DNA from 2 places in the Ancylobacter polymorphus genome. Region 2 is predicted to be linked to the other one. Evidence: predicted binding sites of a transcription regulator. Region 2 holds the regulator's gene; the other holds the start of a gene.
The links. The regulator PhoB, encoded in region 2, activates phosphate uptake and scavenging genes when phosphate is short. The targets are predictions, from matches to a motif close to TGTCATNNANCTGTCAT.
Positions count from the first base shown of each region.

Region 1: phnC (phosphonate ABC transporter ATP-binding protein) is a predicted target of PhoB. The motif match lies at 4,030-4,046, and genes of this name have one in related genera.

Region 1 is NZ_CP083239.1:4,347,282-4,354,678, reverse strand. It holds gene K9D25_RS20855 (electron transfer flavoprotein-ubiquinone oxidoreductase) at 1-822, shown strand, start outside; gene K9D25_RS20850 (hypothetical protein) at 832-1,863, shown strand; gene K9D25_RS20845 (hypothetical protein) at 1,941-2,402, opposite strand; gene K9D25_RS20840 (DUF1254 domain-containing protein) at 2,504-3,922, opposite strand; gene phnC (phosphonate ABC transporter ATP-binding protein) at 4,117-4,959, shown strand; gene phnD (phosphonate ABC transporter substrate-binding protein) at 4,974-5,978, shown strand; gene phnE (phosphonate ABC transporter, permease protein PhnE) at 6,116-6,940, shown strand; gene K9D25_RS20820 (ABC transporter ATP-binding protein/permease) at 7,251-7,397, shown strand, end outside.
Region 2 is NZ_CP083239.1:988,970-996,366, forward strand. It holds gene K9D25_RS04610 (LEM-3-like GIY-YIG domain-containing protein) at 1-411, opposite strand, end outside; gene K9D25_RS04615 (ActR/PrrA/RegA family redox response regulator transcription factor) at 446-1,009, opposite strand; gene K9D25_RS04620 (ActS/PrrB/RegB family redox-sensitive histidine kinase) at 1,127-2,503, opposite strand; gene K9D25_RS04625 (polyhydroxyalkanoate depolymerase) at 2,695-4,071, shown strand; gene K9D25_RS04630 (bifunctional transcriptional activator/DNA repair enzyme AdaA) at 4,122-5,219, shown strand; gene phoB (phosphate regulon transcriptional regulator PhoB) at 5,274-5,975, opposite strand; gene phoU (phosphate signaling complex protein PhoU) at 6,010-6,723, opposite strand; gene pstB (phosphate ABC transporter ATP-binding protein PstB) at 6,749-7,397, opposite strand, start outside.

The DNA of each region.
Region 1 (7,397 bases), 1.0 Mb from region 2:
TTCCAGCGCTTCAAGACGCATCCGCTGGTGCGCGAGACGCTGGAGGGCGGCAAGCGGATTTCCTATGGCGCCCGCGCCATCACCGAGGGCGGCTATCAGTCGGTGCCGAAGCTGGTGTTTCCCGGCGGGGCGCTGATCGGCTGCGCCGCCGGTTTCGTCAATGTGCCGCGCATCAAGGGCAGCCACAACGCGGTGCATTCCGGCATGCTCGCCGCCGCCGAGGTGGCGAAGGCGCTCGACGAGGGGCGCCAGCATGACGAACTCGCGGGCTATGAGGCCGGCTGGCGCCAATCCGCCATCGGGCGCGATCTGTGGAAGGTGCGCAACGCCAAGCCGCTGTGGTCGAAGCTCGGCACCGCCATCGGCATCGCGCTGGGCGGGGTCGATATGTGGCTGAACACGCTGCTGGGCGTCTCGCCCTTCGGCACGCTCGGCCATGGCAAGCCGGATTCGGCGACGCTGGTGCCGGCCGCGCAGGCCAAGCGGATCGACTACCCCAAGCCGGACGGCGTGGTTTCCTTCGACCGGCTGTCCTCGGTGTTCCTGTCCAACACCAATCATGAGGAAGACCAGCCGATCCACCTCAAAGTCGCCGACATGGCGGTGCAGAAGGCCTCCGAGCACGATGTCTATGCCGGGCCGTCGGCGCGCTACTGCCCGGCGGGCGTCTATGAATGGGTGGAGGAGGGCGCGGGGGCGCGCTACGTCATCAACGCGCAGAACTGCGTCCACTGCAAGACCTGCGATATCAAGGACCCGAACCGCAACATCACCTGGGTGGCGCCGGAAGGCGGTGGCGGGCCGAACTATCCCAATATGTGAGGAACGACCATGCGGAGCCGTGTTCTCGCCGCCCTGGCGATCGGGGCCAGCCTGTTGATGGGGGCCGGCCTGCCGGCGCGGGCGCAGGAGAAGCCCGACTACGCGCCCTACCGCGAAGGGCTGTTCCTGCGTTACCTCAACGCCGAGCCGGGCGAGATCGACGGTGTGCCGCGCATCGGCCTCTCCTTCGGCGGGCGGCCGCTGCGGGCGGTGATCGATTCCGGCTCCACCGGCATCGTGGTGGCGGCCGAATTCGTGCCCGGCTTCGAGACCATGCCCTCGCTGGGGCCGGCCAAGCTCACCTATTCCAGCTCCGGCCGGGTGATGCTGGGCCAGTGGGTGGTGATGCCGGTCACGCTTTCCGGCCGCGAGGGGGCGAGCGTCACCACCGATCCGCTACCGGTGCTCGTCGTCACCGAGGTGCAGTGCCTCGACTATGCCCGGGTCTGCCAGCCCACCACCTCGCCGCGCAACATCGCCATGGTCGGCGTCGGCTTCGCGCGCGAGGGCGACAGCCAGAGTCAGAGCACGCCGGACAAGAACCCGCTGCTGCATGTGACCGGGGCTGAGCGGCGGCAGGGCTATATTCTCTCGCCCGAGGGCGTGCATGTGGGGCTCACCGCCGCCAATACGCGCGGCGCCTTCCGCTATGTGAAGCTCGCCCGCCGGCCCGATGGCACGGACTGGGCGCCGCTGCCCGCCTGCATCTCGCTGAACGGCACCACGCCGCCGGCCTGCGGCACGGTGCTGGTCGATACCGGCGTCTCGGTGATGTACATGACCGTGCCGGAAGCGCAGGCGCAGGGCGCGCAAGGCACGCTGCCCCCGGGCACGCAGGTCGCCATCAGCATCGGCACGGAAGAGAGCGCCTTCCCGCTCTACAGCTTCAGCGCTGGCGATGGCGGGCCGGTGACGCCGAGCGCCATCCATCTGCGGGTGGCGGCGGACCGCACCTTCGTCAACACCAGCTACCACCTCCTGAACGGCTTCGACGTGCTGTTCGACGGCGAGGGCGGCTATGTCGGGTTCCGGCCGCGCTGAGGCGCGGCCTTTGTTGGCTTTTCCCGCGCTGAGGCGCGGCCTTGGTTCGCTCTTGCCGCGCGCAGGCGCGGCCTGCTTCAAAACAGGCTGAACAGGAACACGGCGAGCAGGATGGCGGCGGCCCAGAGGTCGGTCACCATGGCGACGTTCTCGTGCATGGTGCGGTGCGGGCGCATCAGGTGATTGATGCCGGCGAGGCCGAGGAACAGCCCGCCGATGAAGGCCACCGGCAGCGCCCAGATCGAGAACAGGATCGACAGCAGACCGGCGAGACCGAGCGAGACATTGGCGAAGCCGAGTTCCTGCACCACCACATGCGCGGCCGGCGCGTCGACGCCGAGAATGCCCTTGAGGGTGAAGCCGGGCTTGAGAATCTGCGACAGGCCCGCCAGCAGCAGCCGCACGCCCACCGCCCAGAAGGCGAACCATTTGGTGGCGATGACGATGAAGGCGCCGAGCCCGGTGATGTTGGGGTACTCGGCCGCGATGCTCATCAGCGGCGCCACAACCATCGTCACCGCGACCAACACGTAATACATGCGCCCATTCCCCCGTGCGGCGGAAGAGCCTTCTCCCGCATCCCCGTTCCCCGGCGGCAGTTGGAGCCGGGGAACGGGGCGCTGTCAATCGCGGGCGGCGTTCACGGCGTGCCGAGCGGCAGCACCGCGCCGGCGCGCGTGACGGCGGGCGGATTCCAGCGCCCGGTCAGCGCGTCGGTGCGCGGGGCGTAGAGGCGCATGGTGAGGTTGAACGGGCCCTTCGGCGCCGGCAGCCAGTTCGATTCGCGGTCCGCACCGGGGCTGTCGGGCTGGATGTAGAGCACCAGCGTGCCATCCGGCTCGGTCTTCAGCGGCATCCAGCTCGACAGGGCGAAACGGTCGAGCGGGTTGGCGACCTGATAGCCGGCCGCGTCATAGAGCGTGACCGACCAGAACGCATCCGCCGGCGGCTGCTGGCCGGGCGGGAAGCGCAGCGTGTAGCGGTGCGTTCCGTCGAGCGGGTGCCCGCCGGCATCGACGAAGTTGAGGGGATAGATGGCGTCTTCCGGCAGATTCGCGCCGAGGCCCTGCTGCGCGACGATGGCGCGCTTGAGGTAGTAATTGCCATACACGCCCATCGTGTCGACATTCATGCTCCAGCCGTTCACCACATCGGCGAGCGTCGGCACTTTCCACGCCATCAGTTCCTGCGCGCGGGCAGGGGCGGCGTCGATGGCGGCCTTCACCGAAGGCGACTGCGCACTCGCGTCGAAGGACGCGCCGGGCACGAGGCCGAGACGCCTCATCTGGGCGACGATCGGCTCATCGGTGAGGTGCGGCGGGTGCAGCTTCAAGAGTTCGGCCGCCTTGGCGAAGAAGACGGGGCCGCTCATGCCGTCCACCTGCAGCTTCGGCGGGGTCTTCACATCGATGGCGGGGTCGATCTTCTGCACCGGCGGCGGCTCCGGCGCGCGGCCCCAGGCGGCGAGCGGGGTGACGCGAAAGCCGGCCTGCACCTTGTGAACGGCGGCGTAGTCGGCCGGCCCGTCGGTCTTGGTGCGGCCGATGATCCAGACAATGGGCGTCGGCGCGGCGATGCGGGTGAGGCCGGCGGGCACGTTGCCGGTCCAGCCGGGCGGGGTGACGAGATAATCGGCCGCCGCCGTGCCGGTGGTGCGCCAGCCCGGCGAGGCAAACACGTCGGTCCACATGTCCAGCATCGGCAGCAGGTAATAGCGGCCCTGCGTGTCGGGGGCGGAGATCACCAGCGGCCCGGCGGAGAGGTCGAGCCAGGCGGAGGAATAGAGCGTGTCGAAATTCGGCCGCACCACCGTCTTCATCTCGGCGGTGGGAAAGCCCGGCACATTGACGAACACGTTCATCGGCCCGCCGAGGCCGGAGGACGGCGGCAGGTTGATGAGCTGCTGGCGCGTCACTTCCATGGTGACGAGGGGATAGAGATAGATATAGGCGTCGCGCGCTATCGTCGCTTCATCCGGGCCCTCGCTGGCGCGGGCCGGGGTGCCGGCCGCCAGAGCCACCGCCATCAGGGCGGCGGCGAGCCTTCCAATCGCTTTCATGCCTTCCTCCTCGCAGCGCCTTGCCGGCGCTTGGCGGCCTCATTGTACCGCAGAGGCTGCCCCTCGTTTTGAGGCGGCGCAAGGCCCTGCCGCAACGGGATGGGGGCTGTCATGAAACTGTAACCCCGGCTTCATCCACCCGTCACCGGGGGCGACTACCCCAAGCCGGTCTTCAACAGGCCGGCGGAGCTCCGATGGCGGCAGCCCTTCAACTCGACCGAGTGAGCAAGACCTACGGGCAGATGCGTGCGGTGGAGAATGTCTCGCTCACCATTCAGCCCGGCGAGCGCGTCGCCCTCATCGGCGCCTCGGGCTCCGGTAAGTCGACGCTGATCCGTCTCGCGTCCGGCCTCATCCTGGCCGACCGCAACGGCGCCGGTTCCGGTGCCGTGCACTCCTTCGGCGTCAAGGTGCAGGAAGGCGGCAAGCTCAGCAGCGAGGTGCGCAGCGCCCGCCGTCATATCGGCCTCGTCTTCCAGCAATTCGCGCTGTCCGGCCGGCTTTCCGTGCTGACCAATGTTCTGGTCGGCGCGCTCGGGCGGATGAGCGCGCTGCGCGGCACGCTCGGCCTGTTCAATGCCGATGAGCGCCGCACCGCCTATGCCGCGCTCGCCGAGGTTGGCATCGCCCAGCACGCCGCCAAGCGGGCCCGCGAGCTTTCCGGCGGCCAGCAGCAGCGCGTCGCCATCGCCCGCGCGCTGGTGCAGGGCGCCAGGCTGGTGCTCGCCGACGAGCCCATCGCCTCGCTCGACCCCAAGAGCGCCAAGCGGGTGATGGACACGCTGGTGACCATGAGCCGCGACCACGGCATCGCGCTGGTCGTCTCGCTGCATCAGGTGGATTACGCCACCGCCTATTTCGACCGCGTCGTGGCGATGAACGCCGGCAAGGTCGTGTTCGATGGGCCCGCCTCGCAGATCAACGCGGCCTTTTTGACCGAGCTCTACGGCGCCAGCGCCGAGGAGCTGATCCTGCCCAGCCAGTTCGTGGTGCCGGCGCCCGCCGACGCCGCCCCCCAAACCCAGACCGTTTCCTGACAGGAGCACCCCCCATGAAACGTCTCATCGCCGCCGGCCTCGCGCTGGCCGCTCTCGCGAGCACCCCGGTTCGCGCCGAAGAGATCAAGGAGCTGAACTTCGGCTTCATCTCCACCGAGTCCTCGGCCAACCTTGCCAAGAGCTTCGAGCCCCTGCTCAAGGACATGGAAAAGGCCATCGGCATTCCGGTGAAGCCCTTCTTCGTCGGTGACTATGCCGGCGTGATCGAGGGCATGCGCTTCAAGAAGGTGGATATCGGCTGGTTCGGCAACAAGTCGGCGATGGAAGCGGTGGACCGCGCCAATGGCGAAGTGTTCGTCAAGACCGCCAAGCCGGACGGTTCCTCGGGCTACTACTCGCTGATCGTCACCAATGTCGACCGCAACGACATCAACGATCTGAAGGACGTGATCGACTGCTCGAAGGGCTTCAACTTCGGCAATGGCGACCCGAACTCCACCTCGGGCTTCCTGGTCCCCAGCTACTACGTCTTCGCGCTCAACAATATCGACCCGAACAAGTGCTACAAGCGCGTCGTCGCCTCGAACCATGAGGGCAACCTGCTGGCGGTCGCCAACAAGCAGGTCGACTTCGCCACCAACAACACCGAAAACGTCTCGCGCCTGCAGCAGACCCGCCCGGCCGAAGCCGCCAAGATCAAGGAAATCTGGCGCTCGCCGCTGATCGCCGGCGACCCGATCGTGTGGCGCAAGGACCTGCCGGCCGATCTCAAGGCGAAGATCTACTACTTCTTCATGAGCTATGGCCGCCTCGGCACCGACGAGGAAGTCGCCCACGCCCGCGAAGTCCTCGCCAAGACCTCCGACGGCTGGGGCCCGTTCCTCGCCTCCTCCGACGCCCAGCTGCTGCCGATCCGCCAGCTTGAGCTGTTCAAGGCCAAGGTGAAGCTGCAGAACGACGACAAGCTCTCGGCCGACGAGAAGGCGAAGAAGATCAGCGAGATCGACGCCAAGCTCGCCGCGCTGGTGGAAGAGCAGAAGAAGTTCCCCGCCATGTGAGACGTGCGGGGCCGCTCGTCCGGTCCCGCCTTCTTGCCACGCATGCACGTATCCCGGACGGCCGAAAGGCCGATCCGGGATCGCTGTGACAGAGCCCGCCGATAATGCAGGCCGCACGACGTTCACGGGGATAGCCAATGTTTGCCGCCGCCGACGCCGCCCACCGCACCGCCACGCGCACCATGCCCGCCCCGCCGGTGACCCCGCTGGCCACCCGCCTGTTCCGTCTCGCGGTCGCGGCGCTCACCATCGTGGTGCTGGTCGCCGCCTGGTATGAGGCGGAGATGAACCCGGCGCAGCTCGTCCGCGACGCCGGCAACATGGCGACGCTCGGCGCCGACTTCCTGCGCCCCGATTTCACCGACTGGGATGTCTACGCCAACGCCATGCTGGAAACGCTGGCGATCGCCATCTGGGGCACGCTGCTCGCCGTCATCGCCGGCATTCCGCTCGGCATTCTCTCGGCGGAGAATGTCGCCCCGCACTGGCTGGCCTTCGTCATCCGCCGGCTGATGGACGCCTGCCGCGCCATCAACGAACTCGTCTTCGCGCTGATCTTCATCGCCGCCGTCGGCCTCGGCCCCTTCGCCGGCGTGCTGGCGCTGTTCATCCACACCACGGGCGTCGTCGCCAAGCTGTTCTCCGAGGCGGTGGAGGCCATCGACCCCGCGCCGGTGGAGGGCATTCGCGGCACGGGCGGCACCTGGCTGCAGGAGATCATCTATGGCGTGCTGCCGCAGGTGCTGCCGCTGTGGATTTCCTATGCGCTGTACCGCTTCGAATCCAATGTCCGCTCCGCCACCGTGCTCGGCATTGTCGGCGGCGGCGGCATCGGCATGACCTTCAACGAGACCATGCGCGGCTTTCTCTATTCGCAGGCCTCGGCGATCCTGATCATCGTCATCATCACCGTGACGGTGCTCGACATGGTGAGCCAGCGCATCCGCAAGAAATTCATCTGACCCCGCGCCTCCCGGTACTGGCACCCATCAGAAGCGCGGGCGCCCGGCGTCCGCGCTTTTGCCGTTTCGCACGCGAGAGTGCGATCCGATCAGACTGAATCGATCTGCTCGGTAAATCGCCCTCTAACTCCAAGATAGAGCACGCGTTATCCGATCAGCTTGCGATGCAAGCTGATCGGCGCGTGCTCTAGGGGCGGCGGTACCCCTGCATGGTGCGCAAGCTCTCCAATCGGTAATGTGGCGGACACGGTCCCGCCAGCTTCGCCCGGCGTAGATGAGCGGATCGCGACCTCTGCCCGGAGTAGCCCCCTTGCACGCCCTTCGTTCCCTGCTCGCCGATGTCTGGCGGCTGTCCATTCCCTATTTCCGCGGTGAGGATCGCTGGCGCGGCGGCGCGCTGCTGGCGGCGATCATCGCGCTGGAGGTCGGCTGGGTCTATGTGATCGTGCTGATCAAC
Region 2 (7,397 bases):
CGGAGGGTCTTCCGCCAATACCGGTAGATTATATTTGTCGATAAGCTCGATATGGCTCATCGGCCCCCGGTCGCTGCTGGCATGCCCGCCCTGGACGTTGGTCAATCCGGGAAAGGCGTCGATCAGCGCCGCTTCAACCTCGAACACCGCCTCTTTCGGTATTTCATGCCGATGGATGACATGGATCACGCTCAGGCCCGCATTGCGGATCGCCCGAATTCTTTCGAGCTTGTTCCCGAGGAGTTGGGATTCATCTTCCGCAACACCATCGAGGTCCCGCGCATGCTGAAAGACGCGATTGCCACGCCCCTTGCCGACATAAAAGGTCTCGCCGTTGCGCGGATCGATCAGCCGGTAGACATAGTTACCCAGCTTCTCGCAGACTTCCTCCGAGAACCACTCGTCCGCCATTGCCGCCCCTCAACGTGCCGTTGAGAGATACCTATCAGCGCGGCGCGCGTTTGGCGAGGATGCGCTGGAGGGTGCGGCGGTGCATGGACAGGCGCCGGGCGGTTTCCGAGACATTGCGGCCGCACAGCTCATAGACGCGCTGAATGTGTTCCCAGCGCACCCGATCCGCCGACATGGGGTTTTCCGGCAGCTGGGGCTTGTAGTCGCCCTGGGCGTTGAGGGCGGCGCAGATATCGTCGGCGTCGGCCGGCTTGGCGAGATAGTCAACGGCGCCGATCTTCACCGCGTTCACGGCGGTGGCGATGTTGCCATAGCCGGTGAGAATGATGCCGCGCGCTTCCGGCCGCCGGCGCTTCAAAGCGGAAATCACATCCAGCCCGTTGCCGTCGCCGAGGCGCATGTCGACCACCGCATAGGCGGGCGCGCTGCCTTCGACGCTGGCGAGGCCGTCGGCCACGGTCTCCGCCGTGGTCACCATGAAGCCGCGGGTTTCCATCGCCCGCGCGAGGCGCTGCAGAAACGGCCGGTCGTCATCGACGATGAGCAGCGTGCGGTCCTGCGGTTCCATGGCGGTATCGAGCATCTCAACGCTTTCCATTGTGCCGGCTGCGGCCCCGTCACGCACGGGCGAACCCACGCGGCGCTGCGTCGCCAATTCGACTTTTGATCGAGCTTATACCCCATGGGCAGCGAGATCAAAATGTCGCAACCCCTTCTACGGGCGGGCGGGTACCCCGGTCTCGCCCTCGACTTCACGATCGCCTGATATGTCGATCAACCCGCGCGGCCAGCGCACGCCGACGGAGGCGCCATGCGCCGGCGGCGGCCGGTTGACGAAGGTGAGCGCGGCGCCGGTGCGCTCCAGCAGCGTCTTGGCGATGAACACGCCGAGGCCGAGGCCGTTCTGGTCCTCGCCCTCGCTTTCCGTGCCGCGCCTCCAGCGGTTGCGGCCGCGGCTGGTGACATAGGGCGCGCCGATGCTGTCCAGCAATTCGATGGGAAAGCCCGGCCCGTCATCGGTGACGGAGATCGTCACCTCGTCCTCGCTCCAGCTGGCGACGATGTTGACGCGGCTTTCGGCGAAATCGACGGCGTTCTCGACAATGTTGCCGAGGCCGTAGAGCAGGCCGGGATTGCGGGCGATGATCGGCTCGCCCGGCGCGCCATTGGGCAGGGTGACGGCGATGGTGATGCCGAAATTGCGGTGCGGCGCCACCACGTCTTCCAGCAGGTGCGAGATCGGCATGCGGTCGAACGGCGCCTCGCCGGAATCGAGCGTGGTCAGCCGGCGCAGAATGGCGCGGCAGCGTTCGGCCTGCTCGCTCACCAGCTTGATGTCCTCGCTCAGCGGACTGTCGGGCGGCAGCGAACGTGCCAGTTCCTTCGCCACCACGGTGATGGTGGCGAGCGGCGTGCCGAGCTCATGCGCCGCCGCCGCCGCCAGCCCGTCGAGCGCGGAGAGATGCTGCTCGCGGGCCAGCACCAGCTCGGTCGCCGCCAGCGCCTCGGAGAGTTCGCGCGTTTCCTCCGCCACCCGCCAGGCATGCACGCCCATGAAGGCGATGGCGATGGCGAGCCCCAGCCAGATGCCGACGAGATAGAGCGTCGGCAATTCCGGCACCTCGCCGAGCGCGCCGTTCGGCGCCCAGGGCAGCGGCATGTGCCAGAAACCGACCAGCCCGGCGCAGACCGCCGCCAGCACGCCGAGCAGGATGGTGGTGCGCGGCGAAAGCGCCGTCGCCGAAATCAGCACCGGGGCGAGAAACAGCAGCGCGAAGGGATTGGACAGCCCGCCCGTGAGGAACAGCAGGGCGGCGAGTTGCAGAATGTCATAGGCGAGCAGCCAGGCCGCCTCCACATCCGACAGGCGCCGGGCGCCGGGATTGCGCAGCCTCAGCGCCAGGTTGAGCCAGGCGGACAGCGCCACCACGGCGAGGCTGGCGCCGATCGGCAGCGAGAAGCCGAGCAGCCACTGCACCACGACGATGGCGACCGTCTGGCCGGAAATCGCCAGCCAGCGCAGGCGGATCAGCGTATCCAGCCGCAGGCCGAAAAACCGTTCGCCGATGGGATGGTCGAGGGAAAGCGACATGAAAAGGCCCCTTCGCGCCCCCTTCGCGGAGGGACGCGGCTTTCTATAACCTTTCGTGAAGCTGTCATGCGAGAGTGGAGCCGCGTTGACGCGGGCGTGAAAGAGCCTATTTATGCTGCAATGCACAAGAAAGGCCGGCCGGGACCGATCACGGGGACGGTACCAAACAGGCGCGGACGACGGAGGACAGCATGGCAATCGGCGTTTTCGGCGATGTGCCTGATGCGACGGAAGCGGTGGCCTCGCCCGAGGTGACGCTGGAAGCCGCTTCGGCGCTGACGCGGCCTATGTACTGGATGTTCGAACTCGGCCACGCCGCGCTCGACCCGCTGCGCATCATGGCGGACGCGGGGCGGCTGTTCTACCGCAACCCGGCCAACCCGCTCAGCCATACCGGCTTCGGCAAGACCATGTCGGCCTCGCTGGAAATGTTCGAGCGCACGACGCGGCGCTATGGCAAACCGGAATGGGGCATTGACGAGGTCAATGTTGGCGGCGTCAGCGTTCCCGTCACCATCGAGACGGTGTGGGAGCGGCCCTTCTGCAAGCTGCTGCATTTCCGCCGCGACTTCGCGCACAAGCCGCGCCGGCCGCAGCCGCGCATGGTGATCGTCGCGCCGCTGTCCGGCCATTACGCGACGCTGCTGCGCGGCACGGTGCAGACGCTGCTGACCAATCACGATGTCTACATCACCGACTGGGTCGATGCGCGCAACGTGCCGGTGTCGGAGGGGCCGTTCAGCCTCGACGACTATATCGACTATGTCATCGACATCTTCCACCATCTCGGCGGCGGGGTGCATGCGCTCGCCGTCTGCCAGCCGGCGGTGCCGGTGCTCGCCGCCGTCGCGCGGATGGAAGAGCTGGGCGACCCTGATGTGCCCGCCTCCATGGTGCTGATGGGCGGGCCGATCGACACGCGCGAGAGCCCGACGGCGGTGAACCATTTCGCCGAGGAGCGCGGCATTGACTGGTTCCAGCGCAATGTCATCACCACCGTGCCCTGGCCCAATGCCGGGGTGATGCGGCAGGTCTATCCCGGCTTCCTGCAATTGCACGGCTTCATGGCGATGAATCTGGAGCGCCATCTGAAGGCGCATGCCGACATGTTCGGCCATCTCGTCAAGGGCGACGGCGATTCCGCCGCCAAGCACCGCGAATTCTATGACGAGTATCTCTCGGTCATGGACCTGCCGGCGGAATATTACCTGCAGACGCTGCAGACCGTGTTCATCGACCACGCGCTGCCGCGCGGGCGGATGACCCATCGCGGCGCCCGGGTCGACCCGTCGAAGATCCGCAATGTCGCCCTGCTCACCGTCGAGGGAGAGAATGACGACATTTCCGGCATCGGCCAGACCCGCGCGGCGCAGACGCTATGTTCCGGCCTGCCGGACGATATGAAGGCGCATTACCTCCAGCCGACCGTCGGCCATTACGGCGTGTTCAACGGCTCGCGCTTCCGCGCCGAAATCGCCCCGCGCATTTCCGACTTCGTGCTCTCGCACAACTGGCCGAAAAAGGGCCATAACCGGCCGGAGGGCGGCAGCGGGACGGGCGACGAATAAACGCCCGATTTCCGGCGGCGCGGGAGGCGGCGCGATGCTAGCGTCGGCCCATGCTGACCGATGCGACCCACGATCTGTTCGACCTCACCTTGCCGGATGCGGCGACGCTGTATGAGGCGCTGCTCGCGCGTGACGCGCGCTATGAAGGGCGCGCCTATGTCTGCGTCGCCACTACGGGCATATTTTGCCGGCTCACCTGTCCGGCGCGCAAGCCGCTGATCGAAAATTGCAGCTTTCGCCCGACCATCGGCGCCTGCATCGAAGCCGGCTTCCGTCCCTGCAAGCGCTGCCATCCGCTGCAGCCGGCCGCGCAAGCCGATCCGATGATCGCCGCTCTGCTCGCCGCGCTGGACGCGCGCCCGGCCTATCGCTTCGGCGAGGAGGACATTACGCGCCTCGGCTATGACCTCTCCACCGTCCGCCGCGCCTTCAAGCGGCATTTCGGCATGACGTTCCTCGACATGGCGCGCCACCGGCGGCTGCGCGAGGGCTTCGAGACGCTGGCGCTTGGCGGGTCGGTGATCGCCGCGCAGCAGGAGGCCGGCTTCCAGTCAGCCAGCGCCTTCCGTGCTGCCTTCGCCCGGCTAATCGGCTGCGCGCCGGGCGAGATCGCTGGCGAGGGGCGGCTGCTCGCCGACTGGATCGGCACGCCCCTCGGCGACATGATCGCGATTTCCAGCACCACCCATCTGCATCTGCTCGAATTCGTCGAGCGGCGCGGCCTGCCGGCGGAGATCGCCCGGCTGCGCAAGGGGGTGAAGGGGGAGCTGGGGATCGGCAGCTATGCGCCGACGGAGAGCATCCGCCGCGAACTCACCGCCTATTTCGCCGGCCGCTCGGCGGAATTCACCACGCCTGTCGCGCTCGACGGCAGCGCCTTCACCCGCGCCGTCTGGGCGGAGCTGCGGCGCATACCGGCCGGGGCGACGGCGAGCTATGCCGACATCGCCCGCCGCATCGGCGCGCCGACGGCGATCCGCGCCGTGGCGCGGGCCAATGGCGCCAACCAGCTGGCGCTGATCATTCCCTGCCACCGCGTCATCGGCACCGACGGCGCCCTCACCGGCTATGGCGGTGGGCTGTGGCGCAAGCAGCGGCTGCTGGAGATCGAGAGTCGCTACCGGACGCCCGCCCCAGCGGCGGGTTGACGCGCTGCCCGCGCCAAGGAGGGGCGGCGTCAACGGGGCCGTTCGCGCGCGCGCTCAGTGCGCGCGGGCGAACATCTCGTTGAAGGAATAGCCGGAGCCGCGGACGGTGCGGATCGGGTCGGGCTGGCGCGGGCGGTTCAGCGCCTTGCGCAGGCGGCCGACATGCACATCGACCGTGCGCTCGTCGATATAGACATCCTGCCCCCACACGCCGTCGAGCAGCTGCTCGCGCGAATAGACGCGGCCCGGCGACTGCATGAGGAATTCCAGCAGCCGGAACTCGGTGGGGCCGAGATGCAGCTCGCGCCCGGCGCGGTGAACGCGCTTGGTCTCGCGGTCGAGCTCGATGTCGCCGGCGCGCAACAGGGTGGAGATGTGCTCGGGCTTGGCCCGGCGCAGCAGCGCGCGCACCCGCGCCACCAGCTCCGGCACCGAAAACGGCTTCACCACATAGTCGTCCGCGCCGGTGGCGAGGCCGCGCACGCGCTCGGTCTCTTCGCCTCGGGCGGTGAGCATGAGGATCGGCATGCGCTCGGTTTCCGGCCGGGCGCGCAGGCGCCGGCACAGCTCAATGCCGGAGAGACCGGGCAGCATCCAGTCGAGGATCAGGAGATCCGGCACGCTTTCGCGCAGCCTTGTCTCCGCCTCGTCGCCCCGCCCGACATTATCGACCGAATAGCCTTCGGATTCGAGATTGTAGCGGAGCAGGAGGGTGAGGGGCTCCTCATCCTCCACGATCAGTATGTTGGTGGGCATGATGTCGTCCCCGAGCGTTCGCGGGTCGCCGGCGTCAGGCCGGGAACGCGACGCTGGTCAGGCTGCTGGTATCCTGCTTCGGCCGCTCCTCGGTGAGCAGCTGGCCGGTGACAAGATAATGGATGGTTTCCGCGATGTTCGTCGCGTGGTCGCCGATACGCTCGATGTTCTTGGCGCAGAACAGCAGATGCGTGCACAGCGAGATGTTGCGCGGGTCCTCCATCATATAGGTGAGGAGCTCGCGGAACAGCGAGGTGTAGAGCACATCGACCTCGCCATCGCGCTGCCAGACTTCCAGCGCCCGCGTCTCGTCGCGCGTGGCATAGGCGTCGAGCACCACTTTCAGCTGTTCGAGCACGATGGTGGACATGTGCTCCACGCCGCGCACCAGCTTCTGCGGGTGGAATTCGCCGGTGAGGGCGAGCACGCGCTTGGCGGTGTTCTTGGCGAGGTCGCCGATGCGCTCCAGGTCGTTGGCGATGCGCATGGCGGCGACGATTTCGCGCAGATCGCCGGCGAGCGGCTGGCGACGGGCGATGATGAGCACCGCCTTTTCCTCGATCTCCCGCTGCAAGAGGTCGACCGGCCCGTCGAGCACGATCACCTTCTGCGCCAGCTCGGTGTCGCGCTTGACCAGCGCCTGCACGGAATCGGCGACCAGACGCTCCGACTGTCCGCCCATTTCGACCACGCGGCGGCCGAGTTCCTTCAGGTCGGTGTCGAATGACGAGACGATATGTTCGGTCATGGGGCAGGCCTCTCTCGTCGCGGGCTCAGCCGAAGCGGCCGGTGATGTAGTCGCGGGTGCGGGCTTCGCGCGGGTTGGTGAAGATCTCGTTCGAAGCGGCGACCTCGATGAGCTCGCCGAGATAGAAGAAGGAGGTGATGTCGGCGCAGCGCGCCGCCTGCTGCATGTTGTGCGTCACGATGACGATGGTGAATTCCTGCTTCAGCTCGTCGATCAGGTCCTCGATCTTCGAGGTCGAGATCGGGTCGAGCGCCGAGGTGGGCTCGTCGAGCAGGATCACTTCCGGCCGCACGGCGATGGTGCGGGCGATGCACAGGCGCTGCTGCTGGCCGCCCGACATGCCGAGCGCCGAGGTGTGCAGGCGGTCCTTGGTCTCTTCCCAGATCGCCGCCTTGCGCAGGCACCATTCGACGCGCTCGTCCATCTGCGCCTTCGACAGGCGCTCATGCAGCTTCACGCCGAAGGCGATGTTGTCATAGATCGACATCGGGAACGGCGTCGGCTTCTGGAACACCATGCCGATGCGCGAGCGCACGACGGTGGAATCGAGGTCCTTGCTCAGCAGGTCGGCGCCGTCGAACAGGATCTTCCCTTCCGCGCGCTGGCCGGGATAGAGCTGATACATGCGGTTGAAGATGCGCAGCAGCGTGGACTTGCCGCAGCCGGAAGGCCCG